2 regions of the Actinophytocola sp. genome follow, and region 2 is predicted to be linked to the other one. Evidence: predicted binding sites of a transcription regulator. Region 2 holds the regulator's gene; the other holds the start of a gene.
What was found. The regulator HspR, encoded in region 2, represses chaperone genes until heat shock. The targets are predictions, from matches to a motif close to ANNTTGAGTNNNNNNNACTCAANNT.
Positions count from the first base shown of each region.

Region 1 (8,355 bases), on a different contig from region 2:
GCTCGTTCTGGCGGCGGTATCTGAACCGGTTGCTCGACCCGCAGATGTGGCGCAACATCACCTACCTGGTGCTGTCCTTCCCGCTGCACGTCTTCGAGTTCCCCCTGGCGATCATCGGCATCGTGCTGCTGCCGGTCGGCCTGTTCGTGCTGCCGGTGGTCGCGGCCCTGCACGTGCTGCTGGCCAAGGCACTGCTCGGGCCGAACACCACCGAGCAGCTCACCCAGAAGGCCGAGCACCTGCAGGCCTCGCGGGCACGCGGCGTCGACGCGGCCGAGGCCGAGCGCCGGCGCATCGAGCGCAACCTGCACGACGGCGCCCAGCAGCGGCTCGTGTCCGTGGCGATGGGCCTCGGCCGTGCGAAGTCCAAGATGGACAGTGACCCGGACGCCGTGCGTGAGCTGATCGACGAGGCGCACGCGGACGCGAAGCTCGCCGTCTCCGAGCTGCGTGACCTGGCCCGCGGGATCTACCCGGCGGTGCTCGGCGACCGTGGCCTGGACGCCGCGCTGTCCTCGCTGGCGGCGAAGTGCCCGATCCCGGTGGATGTGCGCGTGGCGATCGACCCGCGCCCGCCGGCCGCGGTGGAGAGCACGGCGTACTTCATCGTCGGCGAGTCGCTGACCAACATCGCCAAGCACTCCGGCGCGACGGCCGCGAAGGTCAACGCCTGGCGCGAGGAGCGGCCCACCGGCGACCTGGTGATCGTCGAGATCACCGACGACGGCCAGGGCGGCGCGTCGCTGCGTGCGGGTGGTGGGCTGTCCGGGCTGGCGGACCGGGCTGCCACGATTGACGGCGTGATGACCGTGGTGAGTCCTGTGGGGGGACCGACCGTGATCAGGGCCGACCTGCCATGCACGTGGTGATCGCGGAGGACTCCGTCCTGCTGCGTGCCGGGCTCCAGCGCCTGCTGGCCGACGAGGACATCGAGACCGTGGCGGCGGTCGAGGACGGGGCCGGGTTGCTGGTCGCGGTCAGCGAGCACCGTCCCGACCTGGCGATCGTCGACGTCCGCATGCCGCCGACCTTCACCGACGAGGGGCTGCGGGCCGCCTTGCGGGCGCGCGAGCAGCAGCCCGGGCTGCCGGTGCTGGTGCTGTCGCAGTACGTGGAGGAGCGCTACGCGGTGGAGCTCCTGTCCGGCGGCGCCGGTGGTGTCGGCTACCTGCTCAAGGAGCGGGTGGCCGACGTGGCGGAGTTCGTGGACGCGGTGCATCGTGTCGCCGGTGGCGGCACGGTCATCGACCAGGAGGTGATCGCGCAGCTCATGGCTCGTGGTCGACGAAACCCGATCGACGTGCTGACCCCGCGGGAGCGTGAGGTGCTCGGCCTGATGGCGCAGGGCCTGACGAACGTGGCCATCGCGAAGTCGCTGACGGTGTCGGACGGGGCGGTGGAGAAGCACGTCGGGAACATCTTCTCGAAGCTGGGCCTGGAGCCGAGCGCCGAGGAGCACCGGCGGGTGCGTGCGGTGCTGACGTTCCTCGAGCGAAACTGATCCCGACCGGCCAAGGACCGCGTTGGCCTCCGGCCCCCGGCTTCCACGATACCGGCGCGCACCGACATTTCCGGCGCCCCGCGGAATCCCCTGTGGACAACCCGGCGCGCGGGGGCCCCCCGCTTTCCAGTCTATTCGCCGGGACTGACAGAAACGGGGCCGTGCAAGGAGCCTGTGGACAAGGCGGCGCCCCCGCCGTGCGGGCGAGGGCGCCGTCGCGACAGGAGTCAGGCGGCGACGGACGTGGCCGAGGAGGCGGGCGCCAGCGCGACGTCCAGGACCTCGCGCACGTCGGTCGCCAGGTGGACGGTCAGCTCGTCGAGGACCGACTCCGGCACGTCCTCCAGGTCCGGCTCGTTGCGCTTGGGCAGCACGACCGTCGGGATGCCGGCCCGGTGCGCGGCGAGCAGCTTCTGCTTCACCCCGCCGATCGGCAGCACCCGGCCCGTCAGCGAGACCTCGCCGGTCATCGCCACGTCGGCGCGAACCGGGCGACCGGAGAGCAGCGACGCGAGCGCCGTCGTCATCGTGACGCCGGCCGACGGGCCGTCCTTCGGCACCGCGCCCGCCGGCACGTGGACGTGCACGCCCTGCGACGACAGCGAGCCGACCGGCACGCCCAGCACGTCGCCGTGCGAGCGCAGGTACGACAGCGCGATCTGCGCCGACTCCTTCATCACGTCGCCCAGCTGGCCGGTCAGCGTCACGCCGGTGGCCCCGGAGTCCGCGGACGCCACCGACGCCTCCACGAACAGGACGTCGCCGCCCGCGCCGGTCACCGCCAGGCCCGTCGCCACCCCGGGGACCGCCGTCCGCTCGGCCGACTCCGGCGTGTGCTTCGGCTGCCCGAGGTAGGAGCGCAGGTCCCCGATGTCGATCGACAGCGGCAGCTCGACCGAGCCGAGGGCCAGCCGTGCGGTGATCTTCCGCAGCACCCGCGCTATCGAGCGCTCCAGCTCACGCACCCCGGCCTCGCGGGTGTACTCCCCCGCCATCAGCCGCAGCGCGTCGTCGGACACCGACACCTCGTCGACCGCCAGGCCCGCCCGCTCCAGCTGGCGCGGCAGCAGGTGGTCGCGCGCGATCGTGACCTTCTCCTCCTCGGTGTACCCGTCCAGCCGGACCAGCTCCATCCGGTCCAGCAGCGGCGCCGGTATCGACTCGATCACGTTCGCCGTCGCCAGGAACACGACGTCGGACAGGTCCAGCTCGACCTCGAGGTAGTGGTCGCGGAACGTGTGGTTCTGCGCCGGGTCCAGCACCTCGAGCAGCGCCGCGGTCGGGTCGCCCCGGTAGTCCGCGCCGACCTTGTCGATCTCGTCCAGCAGCACGACCGGGTTCATCGAGCCGGCCTCGGAAACGGCCCGCACGATCCGGCCCGGCAGCGCGCCGACGTAGGTGCGCCGGTGCCCGCGGATCTCCGCCTCGTCGCGCACGCCACCGAGCGCCACCCGCACGAACTTGCGGCCCATCGCCCGTGCGACCGACTCACCCAGCGACGTCTTGCCGACTCCTGGCGGGCCCGCGAGCGCCAGCACGGCACCACTGCGCCGACCGCCGACGACGCCGAGGCCCCGCTCGTCGCGCCGCTTGCGCACGGCCAGGTACTCGATGATCCGGTCCTTCACGTCCGCCAGCCCGGAGTGGTCGGCGTCGAGGATCTCCCGCGCGCCCACGATGTCGTACGCGTCGTCGGTCCGCGTGTTCCACGGCATCTCGAGGACCGTGTCGAGCCAGGTGCGGATCCAGCCCACCTCGGGCGACTGCTCGGACGTCCGCTCCAGTTTGTCCACTTCGGACATAGCGGCCTCGTGGACCTTCTCCGGCAGCGCGGCGGCCTCGACCCGGGCCCGGTAGTCCTGCTCCTCCGACTCCGGCTTGCCGTCCAGCTCCGCGAGCTCCTTGCGGATCGCGGCCAGCTGCTGGCGCAGCAGGAACTCCCGCTGCTGACGCTCCATGCCCTCCTTGACGTCCTTGCGGATCGTCTCCGCGACGTCCAGCTCGGCCAGGTGCTCGCGACCCCACTCGAGCAGCTTCTCCAGGCGGAGGTCGACCTCGGGGGTCTCCAGCAGCCACACCTTCTGCTGCTCCGACAGGTACGGCGCGTACCCGGCGAGGTCGGCGAGCGCGGACGGGTCGTCCTCCTGCTGCACCGAGTCGACCACCTGCCACGCACCACGCTGCTGCAGCATGGTGATCATGAGCGTCTTGTACTCCTTCGCGAGCTCCCGCGCCCGCTCGGAGTCCGGTGGCACCTCCGCCACCTCGACCTGCACCCACAGCGCCGCGCCCGGCCCGGTCGTGCCGGAGCCGATGCGTACCCGCTCGGTGCCGCGCACGACGGCCGCGAGGTCACCGCCAGGCAGCCGCCCGACCTGCTCGACGACGCCGATCGCACCCACCCGGGCGTACTTGCCGTCCAGCCGCGGCACCATCACCACGCGCGGCTTCTCGCCCGACTCGGCGACCGCCTGCGCGGCCTCCACCGCGGCGCGGACGTCCGCCCCGTCGGTGCCGGCCATCCGGATCGGCACCACCATGCCCGGCAGCAGCACCGTGTCGTCCAGCGGGAGCACCGGGAGCGTCAGCGACTCTGCCATGAGACCACCTTCCAAAGTTGAGTCTGTACAGCTCAACCCAGATCGCGGTCCAGATGTTTCCGTCCGCCGTTCGCTCTGAGCGAGCCTGCCCAGCGCAGCCACCCGGTCACTGAACGCACTTGATTCAGTACATTTGGTTACTTGCGCTTTCAAAGGTGTCGCGAATCTGGGGAGTTGGGAATGCGCACACGTACGAACCAGCACTTGACCTTGCTGCACACCGCTCTGGTCGTTGTACTGCCAACCTTGACAGGTTGCGGGGCCGGCTTTGCCGTAGGTCCGGAAGACGGTCGATGCACCATCACGGTTGATCACGTGCACGAGTCGCGCGGTGCGCCAGGTCAGATAGGCGGCAAGGCCCTGCTTCGATGTGACGTAGAGGTGGCAGCTGCCCGGCTCGTGGTGCAGCTGGAACGGATCTTGGGAGCCGATCCGGGCCAACACGGCTGACACAGGTCGGTTCGCACCCCAGATCGGCGTCCTGGGCAGGAACAAGCCAGCGACACGACAGGTGTTCGTCGGCTGCGCCCCTGGCGTTTACCGGCTCGCGGCACGCGGGAGTGCCACGCTGGACGGCGTACCGAGCGAGTCCCCGGCCTGGGAGTACAGCCCTGCTACCAACGATCCCTGCGCGAAGGGTGGGCGATGACCGAGCACGTCGGACTGCCGGAGCCGTTTCTTGACCAGGACGGTTCCCCATTCCGCTCTGGCACATTCGCCACGAGGTGGTGGCTCGCGGCGGGACCATGGCCGGGTCGGAGTTGGACTGGGTCATCAGCCATCCAGATCCCGCACTGCCCGACATCAAGCTGACGATCTTTCCCGGCGGAGACGTGCTGATCGACGCCGGAGACGATCTCGCTCAGGACGTGTTCTGCACGACGGCCTGGCTGATCGGTCCGGCCGAGCATCCGTGGTCGCACGTGGAGGACGTGCTCGCGGGAATCCTGGCCGGCGGGTTCGAGCGGACGGTATGGCGAAACCGTGACGGCGAGATCGTCAACTGGGGTGTCGTGCTCACCGGCCCCTGGGTCGACGAGGCCGGTGGGAACCCACCGGCGGCCGAGCCGGCGGAAACCACCAAGCGCACCGTGGCCTGCCCCGCCTGGCCTCCGTCCACAGTGAACGACTCAGCCGGCGACTAGCCGGGCCGGGGTGTCGTGGAGGACGGCCCGCAGGAACGGCACGCCGAGCCGGTCGTCCTCGGCCCAGGAGGCGATCGCGTCCAGCTGGACGGCGTAGTCGTACGGGATGTTCGGGAAGTCGCTGCCCAGCGCCACCCGGTCCGCCACGCCGGCGAGCCGCGCGGTCCAGTCCGCCGGCAGCCGGCGATCGGCGGAGTTGAACGGCACGCCGACCATCGTGGTGTCCAGGTGCACCCTCGGGTAGCGCTCGACCAGGTCCAACGCCTCGGCGTGGTCCGGCGCTCCGGCGTGGGCGAGCACCGCGACCAGGCGTGGATGCCGGGCGAGCACCTGCTCGAACACGTCGAGCCCGGTGAACGGGCCCGCCGCCGGCCCGTTGCCGCAGTGCACGACGACCGGCACCCCGGCCTCGGCGAGCAGGCCCCACGCCGGGTCGAGCTCGGGCGATCGCGGATCGTACGCGCCGACCAGCACGTGCGCCTTCACGCACCGGGCGCCGGCCGCGAGCGCCTCGGCGAGGTAGTCGGCCACGCCCGGCTCCGGGTAGAGCGTCGCGGTCGGCACGGCGCCGGGAGTCCTGGCGGCGAAGTCGAGCACCCAGTCGTTCAGCCACGCCGCCATGCCCGGCTTGTGGGGGTAGACGAGCGGCGCGAACGTCCGCACGCCGAGCTCGCGGAGGATTCCCAGCCGCTCCGGCGCGGGCACCCGGTACCTGATCGGCCACTCCGTGCCGTACTCCTCCGGCGCCCGGTCGAAGAACTCCCACACCTTCCGCTGCACCGCGTCGGGCATGAAATGGACGTGCACGTCGACCAGGCCGGGCAGACCGAGCCCCGCCACGAAGCCCGGGACGTCAGCGTCCTTCACCGACCGTCCCTCACCAGCGGCCCTTGGCCGCCCGTCCGGCGGCCCGGGTCATCTCCCGCTCCGCGTCCCGCTTGGCCAGCGCCTGGCGCTTGTCGTAGGACTTCTTGCCCCGCGCCAGTGCGAGCTCGACCTTGACCTTGCCGTCCTTGAAGTACATCGACAGCGGGACCAGCGACAGGCCGCTCTCCCGGGTCTTGCCGATGAGCCGCAGGATCTCGCCCTTGTGCAGCAACAGCTTCCGGGTACGCCGCGGAGTGTGGTTGGTCCACGTGCCCATCGCGTACTCCGGGATGTGCAGGTTGCGCAGCCACACCTCGCCGCCGTCGACCGTGGCGAAGGAGTCCACAAGGGACGCCCGGCCCTCGCGCAGCGACTTCACCTCGGTGCCCATCAGCGCGATCCCGGCCTCGTAGGTGTCCAGGATCGTGTAGTCGTGCCGCGCCTTGCGGTTCGACACGATCACCTTGCGGCCACTTTCCCTGGACATGACGTCAACTCTACGTGGCCCGCGCACCCGCTTATTGCCGCACGTACAGCCGCAGCGTCACATAGCCGGTGATCGCGGAGATCCCGATCGCCGTGAGCACCAGCCACGGGGCGGTCAGCAGGATGTCCAGGCCGTCGATCGGTCTGACCACCCCCGCGGCGAAGGGTCCTTCGAGCACGCCGTCGAGGAACCACAGCTTCGCGCCGACGAGCAGCAGGATGGCCAGGATCGCACCGACGACGCCGGCGACCACCGCTTCCAGGAGGAACGGGAGCTGGGTATACCAGCGAGTGGCGCCGACCAGGCGCATGATGCCGACCTCCGTTCGCCTGGTGAACGCGGACACCTGCACCGTGTTGGAGATCAGCAGCAGCGCCGCGACGGCCTGGATGAGCGCGATCGCGAACGTGAGGTTCCGCACCCCGTTGAGCGCGTCGAAGAACCGTTGGAGGAACTCGCTCTGGTCGGCGATGGAGTCCACGCCAACCCGTCCGGAGTAGGTCTGGATGATCACTTCGGGCCGGTCGGGGTTGATCAGCTTGACGTTGAACGACGCCGGCAGCGCCTCCGGCCGCGCGAGCTTCACCAGCTCCGGCTGCGACTCGAAGATCTCCTTGAAGCGCTGGTAGGCCTGGTCGCGGTTCTCGTACTGGACCGACTCGATCGCCGGGTTGCTCTCCAGGTCCGAGCGCAGCGCCTTGCACGGGTCGGCCTGACAGCCCTTGTCGTTCGCGCTGATGTCGTTCGTCAGGTAGAGGTTGACCTCGAGCTTGTCCTCGTAGACCGCCTGGGTCTTGTCGATCATCCGCACGACCAGGAGGCCACCGCCCAGCAGGGCGAGCGAGATCATCGTCGTGAGGATCATCGCGACGGTCATCGTCACGTTGCGCCGGAGGCCGATCAGGACCTCGCTGAACACGAAGCTGGCACGCATCGGGGGAAGTAGTCCTCGTGGGGTCGGGGGCGAGCGGGAGCCTAACGGCCCACGCCGTATACACCGCGTGAGTCGTCTCGAACGACCCGCCCGAGGTCGAGCTCGACGACGCGGCGCCGCATCGAGTCGACGATCGAGTGGTCGTGCGTGGCCATCAGCACGGTCGTACCGGTGCGGTTGATCCGCTCCAGGAGCAGCATGATGTCCTGGCTGGTGTCGGGGTCCAGGTTTCCGGTCGGCTCGTCGGCCAGCAGCATCAGCGGCCGGTTGACGAACGCCCGCGCGATCGCCACCCGCTGCTGCTCACCACCGGAGAGCTCGTGCGGCATCCGGTTCGACTTGCCGTCCAGGCCGACCAGCTCCAGCACCTCGGGCACCACCTTGCGGATGGTGTTGCGGGGCTTGCCGATGACCTCCAGCGCGAACGCGACGTTCTCCGCGACCGTCTTGTTGACCAGCAGCCGGAAGTCCTGGAAGACGCAGCCGATGGACTGGCGCAGCCGGGGCACGCGACGCCGGGCCATGCGGGCCACGTCGAAGGTCGCCACGTAGACCCGACCCTTGGTCGGCACCTCCTCACGCAGGAGCAGCCGCAGGAAGGTCGACTTCCCCGACCCCGACGCGCCGATGAGGAAGACGAACTCACCCTTGTCCACCTCGACCGACACGTTCTCCAACGCGGGCCGCGTGGAGGTCTTGTACAACTTCGATACGTGTTCGAGCCGGATCACGAGGCGCGAGTCTACCTCCGCCCGTTACCGACCCGTTGCCTTGGCGTCCTCCAGCGACCAGTGGCACGTTCCGCGCGCTCAATGGCACGC
Region 1 is NZ_JBOHGB010000098.1:2,385-10,739, forward strand. Features, by position in the region: gene ACRDTB_RS25900 (sensor histidine kinase) at 1-869, shown strand, start outside; gene ACRDTB_RS25905 (response regulator transcription factor) at 857-1,501, shown strand; gene lon (endopeptidase La) at 1,729-4,101, opposite strand; gene ACRDTB_RS25915 (hypothetical protein) at 4,848-5,246, shown strand; gene ACRDTB_RS25920 (amidohydrolase family protein) at 5,232-6,113, opposite strand; gene smpB (SsrA-binding protein SmpB) at 6,124-6,600, opposite strand; gene ftsX (permease-like cell division protein FtsX) at 6,632-7,534, opposite strand; gene ftsE (cell division ATP-binding protein FtsE) at 7,576-8,265, opposite strand.
Region 1: the regulator HspR is predicted to act here: its motif matches at 4,116-4,140, upstream of lon (endopeptidase La).

Region 2 (8,355 bases):
CGCCGCGACGGAGCCGGACGAACCGTCGAGCGACTGGTTCGCCACGGCCTCCGACGCGCCCGCCGACCCGCACGCCGACGCGCCGGCCGACCGGGCGAACGAGCAGGGCTGATTCGGGAGGAGGGGACGTCCGGTGAGTGCGAGGGACTGGATCGACAAGGACTTCTACCACGAGTTGGGCGTCTCGTCCGACGCCGGCGACGCGGAGATCAAGAAGGCCTACCGGAAGCTTGCGCGTGAGCTGCACCCCGACGCGAACCCGGGCGACGTCCAGGCCGAGGCCCGCTTCAAGGCGGTGTCGGAGGCCTACGGCGTGCTCGGGGACCCGGAGAAGCGCAAGCAGTACGACGAGGCCCGCCGGCTGTTCGGCGCCGGTGGGTTCCGGCCAGGCGGTTTCCCCGGGTTCGGCTCGGGTGGCGGCTCGACGTTCGACTTCGGCGACATCTTCGGCCAGCAGACGGGGTCCTACGGGAGCGGCGGCATCAGCGACCTGCTCGGCAACCTGTTCGGCCGCCGCGGCGGCACCGCGGGTGCGACCAACCGCCCGCGTCGCGGGGCCGACGTGGAGACCGAGGTGCGGATCGACTTCGTCGAGGCGGTCAAGGGCGCGACGGTTCCGCTGCGGCTGTCCTCGCCGTCGACCTGCGGGACCTGTCACGGCTCCGGCGCCAAGCCCGGCACGACCCCGCGCACGTGCGCGAACTGTGGCGGGGCCGGGCTGGTCAGTCGCAGCCAGGGCGCGTTCGCGTTCAGCGAGCCGTGCCGGGACTGCCGCGGCACCGGCCGGATCGTCGACGTCCCGTGCCCCGAGTGCGGCGGCGACGGCGTCAGCACCCGGACTCGCACGCTGACCGTCCGGATCCCCGCGGGCGTCAACGACGACCAGCGGATCCGCCTGGCGGAGCAGGGGGAGCCGGGCTCGAACGGCGGGCACGCGGGTGACCTGTACGTGCGCGTGCACGTCGCGCCGCACCCGGTGTTCGGCCGGTCGGGCAACGACCTGACGATCAAGGTGCCGGTCACGTTCCCGGAGCTCGCGCTGGGCACCACGCTCACCGTGCCGACGCTGGACGACAGGGTGTCGCTGCGGGTCGTGCCGGGCACCGCGAGCGGGCGGGTGCTTCGGGTGCGCGGCAAGGGGATCGCGCGGCGGGACGGTCAGGCCGGTGACCTGCTGGTGACCCTGCAGGTGGCCGTTCCGTCCAATATGGACGACCAGGCGAGGAGGGCGCTCGAGGAGTACCTGGCGGCCACCGCGTCCCACGACCCGCGACCGGACCTGACCGCGATGCTGCAGCAACGGAGCCAGCCATGACCGGAATCCCGTTCCCGCCGGGCGCCGACGAGGACACGCCGATGTTCGTGATCTCGGTGGCCGCCCAGCTGTCCGGACTGCACGCCCAGACGTTGCGCGGCTACGACCGGGTGGGCCTGGTGTCCCCGGGCCGGACCTCCGGTGGTGGCCGCCGCTACTCGATGCGGGACATCGCCCTGCTGCGCGAGGTGCAGCGGCTCTCGCAGGAGCAGGGCGTGAATCTCGCGGGCATCAAGCGGATCATCGAGCTGGAGCACGAGGTCGACGACCTGCGCCACCGGCTGGCGGAGCTGACCGAGGAGCTGGCCGCCGTCCACGCGGCGGCCGAGCAGGCCGCGGCGGCGATCCACCGCTCGTACCGCAACGAGCTGGTCCCCGTCCGCCAGCAGACCGCCCTGGTCGTCTGGAAGCCACAGCGTCGTCGCTGACCGATCGACGTCGTCGCCGACCGATCAACAAGGACCCGGCCCCGCGAACGCGGGCGCCGGGTCTTTCCGTCACAGCTGCTCAACGCCGAAGGTTGTCCACAGCCCCCACGCCGCACGACCAGAACTGTCAGTCCTCACGCATAGACTGAAAAGCGGGGGGGCCCCGCGAGTCCGGAGTTGTCCACAGGCGACGCTCGCCGGTGACCGGAATAGTCAGCGGCCGCCCGTAGGCTGATGACCGGGGGCCGGAGGCCGCAGTCCGCCCCAATTCCCAGGTTCGCGCGCCATGCATCGTCGGTCGCCAGGATGGCCCTTTCCTGGGGCGGCCGTGTTCCCGGGGGTGGGCCGTTTCTTGAGGTGACGCTGTTCCCGAGGTGGCTCCGGCTCTTGCTGGAGCCGGACATCCTCCCGTTCCTGCCGGCGGCACCGAGGCGGCAATTGGCCGATCGGCGGGGCGCTGCTGTGGAGGATCCGCCGGACGGCCGGTTGACGGCTTGGTTACGTTGAGTACTTTCGTCGTTGAGTAGCGTCTTCGTCACCAACCAACGGAGATGACCGCATGCCACGGCTAAGGCTCCCGCGGCTCCCACGCCCGGGCAGGCACCACCGAGAACGCACGTCGCGCGATGAACACGACAGGTTCGTGCTCATCGCGGAAATCGGTGGGTTCGTGGTCGTGACCAGCATCATCGCCGCGTTCGTGCTGATGGTCGCCACGAGCAGCGGCGACGGGGTGACGACCACCAACCCGGCGGTGCCGACGATCACCGATGTTGGCGGCCCCGAGTGGACCGAGACCGAGCCCACCGAGCCGGCGCCACCGCCGGCGGCGCCACCCGCGGCCGGCGCACAGGCGGAGGACGCCACGCCGAAGCCCACGCCTACAGCGCCCGAGACGACCTCCAGCCAGCGCCCGAAGCCGATCGACCGCGACGACGACGGGTACGACCACGACGACGGGTACGACTACGACTACGGGTACGGCGACGGGTACGGCGACCGGCACGACTACGACGACGACGGGTACGACCACGACCACGACGACCGGCACGACTACGGCAACGGGCATGGCAACGGGCACGGCAACGGGCACGGACACGGCCACGGGCACGGACACGGCTATGACGGGCGATGACGCCCAGATCGCGCGACCCTCGGACGCGTGCTCGCCGGCGCGTACGTTCACCAGGACGTACCGCCACCCGCCGGTGTGCCGGGACGAGCGCCGGCACTTCGCGTCCTGACCCGCGCTGAAACGAGTCGACTCGTCTTTTCGGCGACCGGCCGGTCCCTCGAGCAACCGCGACGGGCCCGTCGGCCTCTACCGGCCGAACAGCTCCTCAGTCCACGGTGAACGGGTCGTACGTGATGTGGTCCAGAGCCGTCCCCGCCACCAGCATCCGCGACACGGTCGAGCGGATCATCGGCGGCGAGCCGGACACCAGCACGTCGTGGTCGGGCCACGCGCCGTGCCGGGTCACGACGTCGGCTAGCGTGCCGCGTTCCGCGGTGGCGATCCTCGACTCCGTCTCCAGCACCGGGATGACCGTCAGCCATGGGTTCGTGGTCGCGATGTCCTGCACGTGCTCCAGGTCGTAGAGGTCCGCCCGCACCCGGCCGCCGTAGAACAGCCGCACGTGCGGGTTGCTCCCCCACTGAGCCAGGTGCTCGATGATCGACCGCATCGGCGCGATGCCCGTGCCGCCGGCGATCATCAACACGTCGCGGCCTGCCTTGCGGTCCACGCGCAGCCTGCCCATCGGCGGGCCCATCCGCCACACCTCGCCCGGCTGCGCGGTGGCGACGATCGACCGGCTCACCCAGCCTCGGTCCACGGCACGCACGTGGAACTCCAGCAGCCCGTCCTCGCGCGGCGCTGTCGCCGGCGTCAGGTAGCGCCACATCCGCGGGCGCTGCGGCGTCTCCACGCTCAGGTACTGGCCCGCCTGGTACGGCACCGGGTGGTCCGGCTGCACTCGCACCACGGCGAGATCCCGGGTGAGCCGCTGGCGCTCCACGACCGTCCCGGTCCACCACGCCGGGCCGTCGTCCGCGTTCGCCGCCTCCAACATGGCCCGGGCCATGATCGTGTAGGCCTCGGCCCACGCGCGCTCGACGTCGTCGGTCCACGCGTCGCGGGCGTACTGCTTCACCGCGGCCAGCAGCGCCATGCCGACCGCCTCGTAGTGGCTCGCCACCACGCCGAACTTCCGGTGGTCGCGCCCGAGCTGGCGCAGGAACGGGATCAGGTCGTCCGGCCGGTCGACCAACTGCACCACGTGCACCAGCGCACGCAGCAGCCGGGCGCGCTGGACCTGCAGGTTCACCGGGAACAGCTCCCGGGTCGCCGGGGAGATGCTGAACAGCGTGGCGTAAAAGAATTCAGCCACCCTGCCCGCGTGCGGCTCGACGAACGCCCAGGTATCGCGCACGAGCCGCACCATCGTCGCGACCGGGTCCGAGATCGACTCGGTCCTCTCCTGGCGCGGTAGGGGGTTCACAACGGCGTTTGCTGTCATGGTCGGGGCACAGACTCCACTCTTGGCGTCCGGGGTGGATGCCGCGTGTTCCCTCCGCGGTCATCCGTCCCCGACATCAGGACACTAGACGGATTCTCACCGGTTGTCCGCACTCTTGGCACTTTCGTGTGTGATGCCACTACTTACGGTGGCCACCTTGGGACGAACGGGCTACATCAGGGGAGGGGCTTCGCGTCGTTACGCCGGGCATGAAAGCGTGTGCGCCGTGCGACCAGCCCGGGTGACTCCCGTCGGTGTTGCCGAGCCAGCGCTGCTGGACCTCGAATTCGCCGATGACCAGCAGGTACTTCCGCCACGTGCGTTGCCGGGCCCGCCCATGCCCGTGACGTCGTCGGTGGCCGCGGGCTCGTCGGCGGACGGCCCGACGAGAAGACTTCGCCCGATCGGACGAACGGCGCCGGGCGCGTCGTTCAACCCGGCGCCGCGTCCGGCCCCGCCGCCGATGCGACAGCCGGTCCAGCCTCGCGCGCAACCGGTCGGCCATCCCATGGGTGGTCCGCCCTACCCCGTTCAACCACCGCAGCCGCGGTCCGGCGGTCGGCCACCGGGTCAGCCCGCGGACTGGTTCCGCCAGCCGCCGCAGCAGTCCCCCGGCGGGTTACCGGTGAACCACGCCGGGTCCGGCCGCCGGGAGCCACCATCCGACCCGGGGCCCGGGTCGGCGGGCGAGCACCTGCTCCAGTGCGCCTACGGCACGAAGGACCGGGCGCTGCGCTTCTACCGCGACCAGATGCTCGACCACCTCAACGACGACATGATCACCTTCGTAGGCCGGACGGAGCTGGCGTTCATCGCCACCGCGGACGGGGGCGGCGAGTGCGACTCGAGCCTGCGTGCCGGTCCGCCCGGCTTTCTGCACGTGCTCGACGAGCGGCGGATCGCCTACCCGGAGTACCGAGGCAACGGCGTGGTCGCGAGCCTCGGCAACATCAGCGAGAACCCGCACGTCGGCCTGCTGATGATGGACTTCGTCGAGGACGTCATCGGTCTGCACGTCAACGGCCGCGCCCGGATCGTCGAGGACGCCGACCTGCGCGCCGAGTGGCCGGGCCTGCCCGCCGGGTTCGAGCGCGGCCGAATCCCGGAACGCTGGGTGGTCGTCGACGTCGAGGAGGCGTACGTGCACTGCCGCAAGCACATCCCGCGCATGCAGGTCGTTCCGCGCAAGCGCGACTGGGGCACCGACGACGTACCGCGCAAGGGCGGCGACTACTTCGGCGTGCGCGCTCGCCAGGATGCCACCGCGCGCTAGGTCCACCCGCGGATCACTCGGCTGGCGGTGGCGGCCGGCGGTGACGCCGGTTCATGCACAGCAGCCTGTGGATAGAGACCTGGGGATTGTGGACAAGTGGCGACCTGCTGTGGACAAGGCCACTGGTACATGTGGGTTAGCTCCGCCAGGAGGCCCATCACGGAGAGAAATCCAGGGGTTGAGTGGAACTGGCTCAACTTTGCTGACGTTGAGCTAGTGAGGCGATGTTCGCGTACGTGAGGTGAGGGGATTGGACGCTTTCAACCCGACGACGAAGACCCAGCTGGCGATCTCGTCGGCGGCGCAGGCCGCGACCGTGGCCGGCAACCCGGACGTCACGCCGGTGCACCTGCTCGGCGCCCTGCTCGCGCAGAGCGACGGGCTGACCGCGCCGCTGCTGACGGCCGTCGGCGCCGACCCGGGGGTGATCCGCAAGGAGCTCGACCAGCTGTCCAACAGCCTGCCGTCGGCCACCGGCGCCACGGTGTCGGCGCCACAGCTCGACGGCCAGGCGCTGCGCGCGGTCACGCACGCGCAGAAGCTGGCCACGGAGATGGGCGACGAGTTCGTCTCGACCGAGCACCTGCTGGCCGGCCTCGCGGCGCAGGGCGGCCCGGTGGCCGACCTGCTCAACCGGCACGGGGCCACGCCGGACGCGCTGCGCGAGGCGTTCGTCAAGGTCCGCGGCTCGGCCCGGGTCACCAGCCCGGACCCGGAGGGGACCTACAAGGCGCTGGAGAAGTACGGTCTCGACCTCACCGGCCGGGCTCGCAAGGGCGAGCTGGACCCGGTGATCGGCCGTGACGCCGAGATCCGCCGGGTCGTGCAGGTGCTGTCCCGGCGTACGAAGAACAACCCGGTGCTGATCGGCGAGCCGGGCGTCGGCAAGACCGCGATCGTCGAAGGACTGGCCCAGCGGATCGTGGCCGGCGACGTGCCCGAGTCGTTGCGCGGCAAGCGAGTCGTCGGCCTCGACCTCGGCGCGATGGTGGCGGGCGCGAAGTACCGCGGTGAGTTCGAGGAGCGGCTGAAGGCGGTGCTCAAGGAGATCACCGAGTCGGCCGGCCAGGTCATCACGTTCATCGACGAGCTGCACACCATCGTGGGTGCCGGCGCGACGGGCGAGGGAGCCATGGACGCCGGCAACATGATCAAGCCGATGCTGGCCCGTGGCGAGCTGCGGATGGTCGGTGCCACCACGCTCGACGAGTACCGCGAGCACATCGAGAAGGACGCCGCGCTGGAGCGGCGCTTCCAGCAGGTCCTCGTCGGCGAGCCGTCGGTGGAGGACACCGTCGGCATCCTGCGTGGGCTCAAGGAGCGCTACGAGGTGCACCACGGCGTGCGGATCACCGACGGCGCGCTGGTCGCGGCGGCCACGCTGTCCGACCGCTACATCACCGCCCGCTTCCTGCCGGACAAGGCGATCGACCTGGTCGACGAGGCGGCGTCGCGGCTGCGCATGGAGATCGACTCCCGGCCCGTCGAGATCGACGAGGTCGAGCGGGCCGTGCGGCGCCTGGAGATCGAGGAGATGGCGCTCGCCAAGGAGGAGGACCCGGCCTCGCGGCAGCGGCTGGCCGCGCTGCGGACCGAGCTCGCCGAGAGGCGCGAGGGGCTGTCCGCGCTGACCGCGCGCTGGCAGAACGAGAAGGGCTCCATCGAGAAGATCCGCGAGCTCAAGGAGCAGCTCGAGCAGCTGCGCGGCGAGTCGGAGCGGGCCGAGCGCGACGGCGACCTCGGGCGTGCGGCGGAGCTGCGGTACGGCCGGATTCCCGCGCTGGAGAAGGATCTCGAGGCGGCCACGCGGACCGCGGAGCTGCCGCCCGAGGGCGTGATGCTCAAGGAGGAGGTCGGCCCGGACGACGTGGCGGACGTGGTGTCGGCGTGGACCGGGATCCCGGCCGGCCGGCTCCTCGAGGGCGAGACGGCGAAGCTGCTGCGGATGGAGGAGGCCATCGGCCGGCGGGTCATCGGCCAGGCCGAGGCGGTGCGCGTGGTGTCCGACGCCGTCCGCCGGGCACGGGCCGGGGTCGCCGATCCGGACCGGCCGACGGGCTCGTTCCTGTTCCTCGGCCCGACCGGGGTCGGCAAGACCGAGCTGGCCAAGGCGCTGGCGGAGTTCCTGTTCGACGACGAGCGCGCGATGGTGCGCATCGACATGAGCGAGTACTCCGAGAAGCACTCGGTGGCCCGGCTCGTCGGCGCGCCGCCCGGGTACGTCGGCTACGACCGGGGTGGCCAGCTCACCGAGGCGGTGCGGCGGCGGCCGTACAGCGTGGTGCTGCTGGACGAGGTGGAGAAGGCGCACACGGATGTGTTCGACGTGCTGCTGCAGGTCCTCGACGACGGTCGGCTGACCGACGGCCAGGGCCGGACGGTGGACTTCCGGAACACGATCCTGGTGCTGACGTCGAACCTCGGCTCGCAGGCCATCGCGGACGCCAACCTCGACGAGCGGCAGCGCAAGGACGCCGTGCTGTCGGTGGTGCAGCGCCACTTCAAGCCGGAGTTCCTCAACCGGCTCGACGACGTGGTCGTGTTCCACTCGCTGGCCACCGAGGAGCTCACGTCCATTGTGGATATCCAGGTGGTGCAACTGGGCAAGCGCCTGGCCGCCCGCCGGCTGACCCTGGACGTCTCCCCGTCGGCCCGGGACTGGCTGGCGCTCACCGGGTTCGACCCGGTCTACGGCGCCCGCCCGCTGCGCCGCCTGGTCTCCTCGGCCATCGGCGACCAGCTGGCGAAGGCGCTGCTGGCGGGCGAGATCCGCGACGGCGACACGGTCCGCGTGGACGTGGCGGACGACAACTCGGCCCT
Region 2 is NZ_JBOHGB010000156.1:8-8,362, forward strand. Features, by position in the region: gene dnaJ (molecular chaperone DnaJ) at 134-1,315, shown strand; gene ACRDTB_RS31995 (heat shock protein transcriptional repressor HspR) at 1,312-1,743, shown strand; gene ACRDTB_RS32000 (hypothetical protein) at 2,387-2,878, shown strand; gene ACRDTB_RS32005 (globin domain-containing protein) at 3,084-4,262, opposite strand; gene ACRDTB_RS32010 (pyridoxamine 5'-phosphate oxidase family protein) at 4,888-5,535, shown strand; gene clpB (ATP-dependent chaperone ClpB) at 5,786-8,355, shown strand, end outside.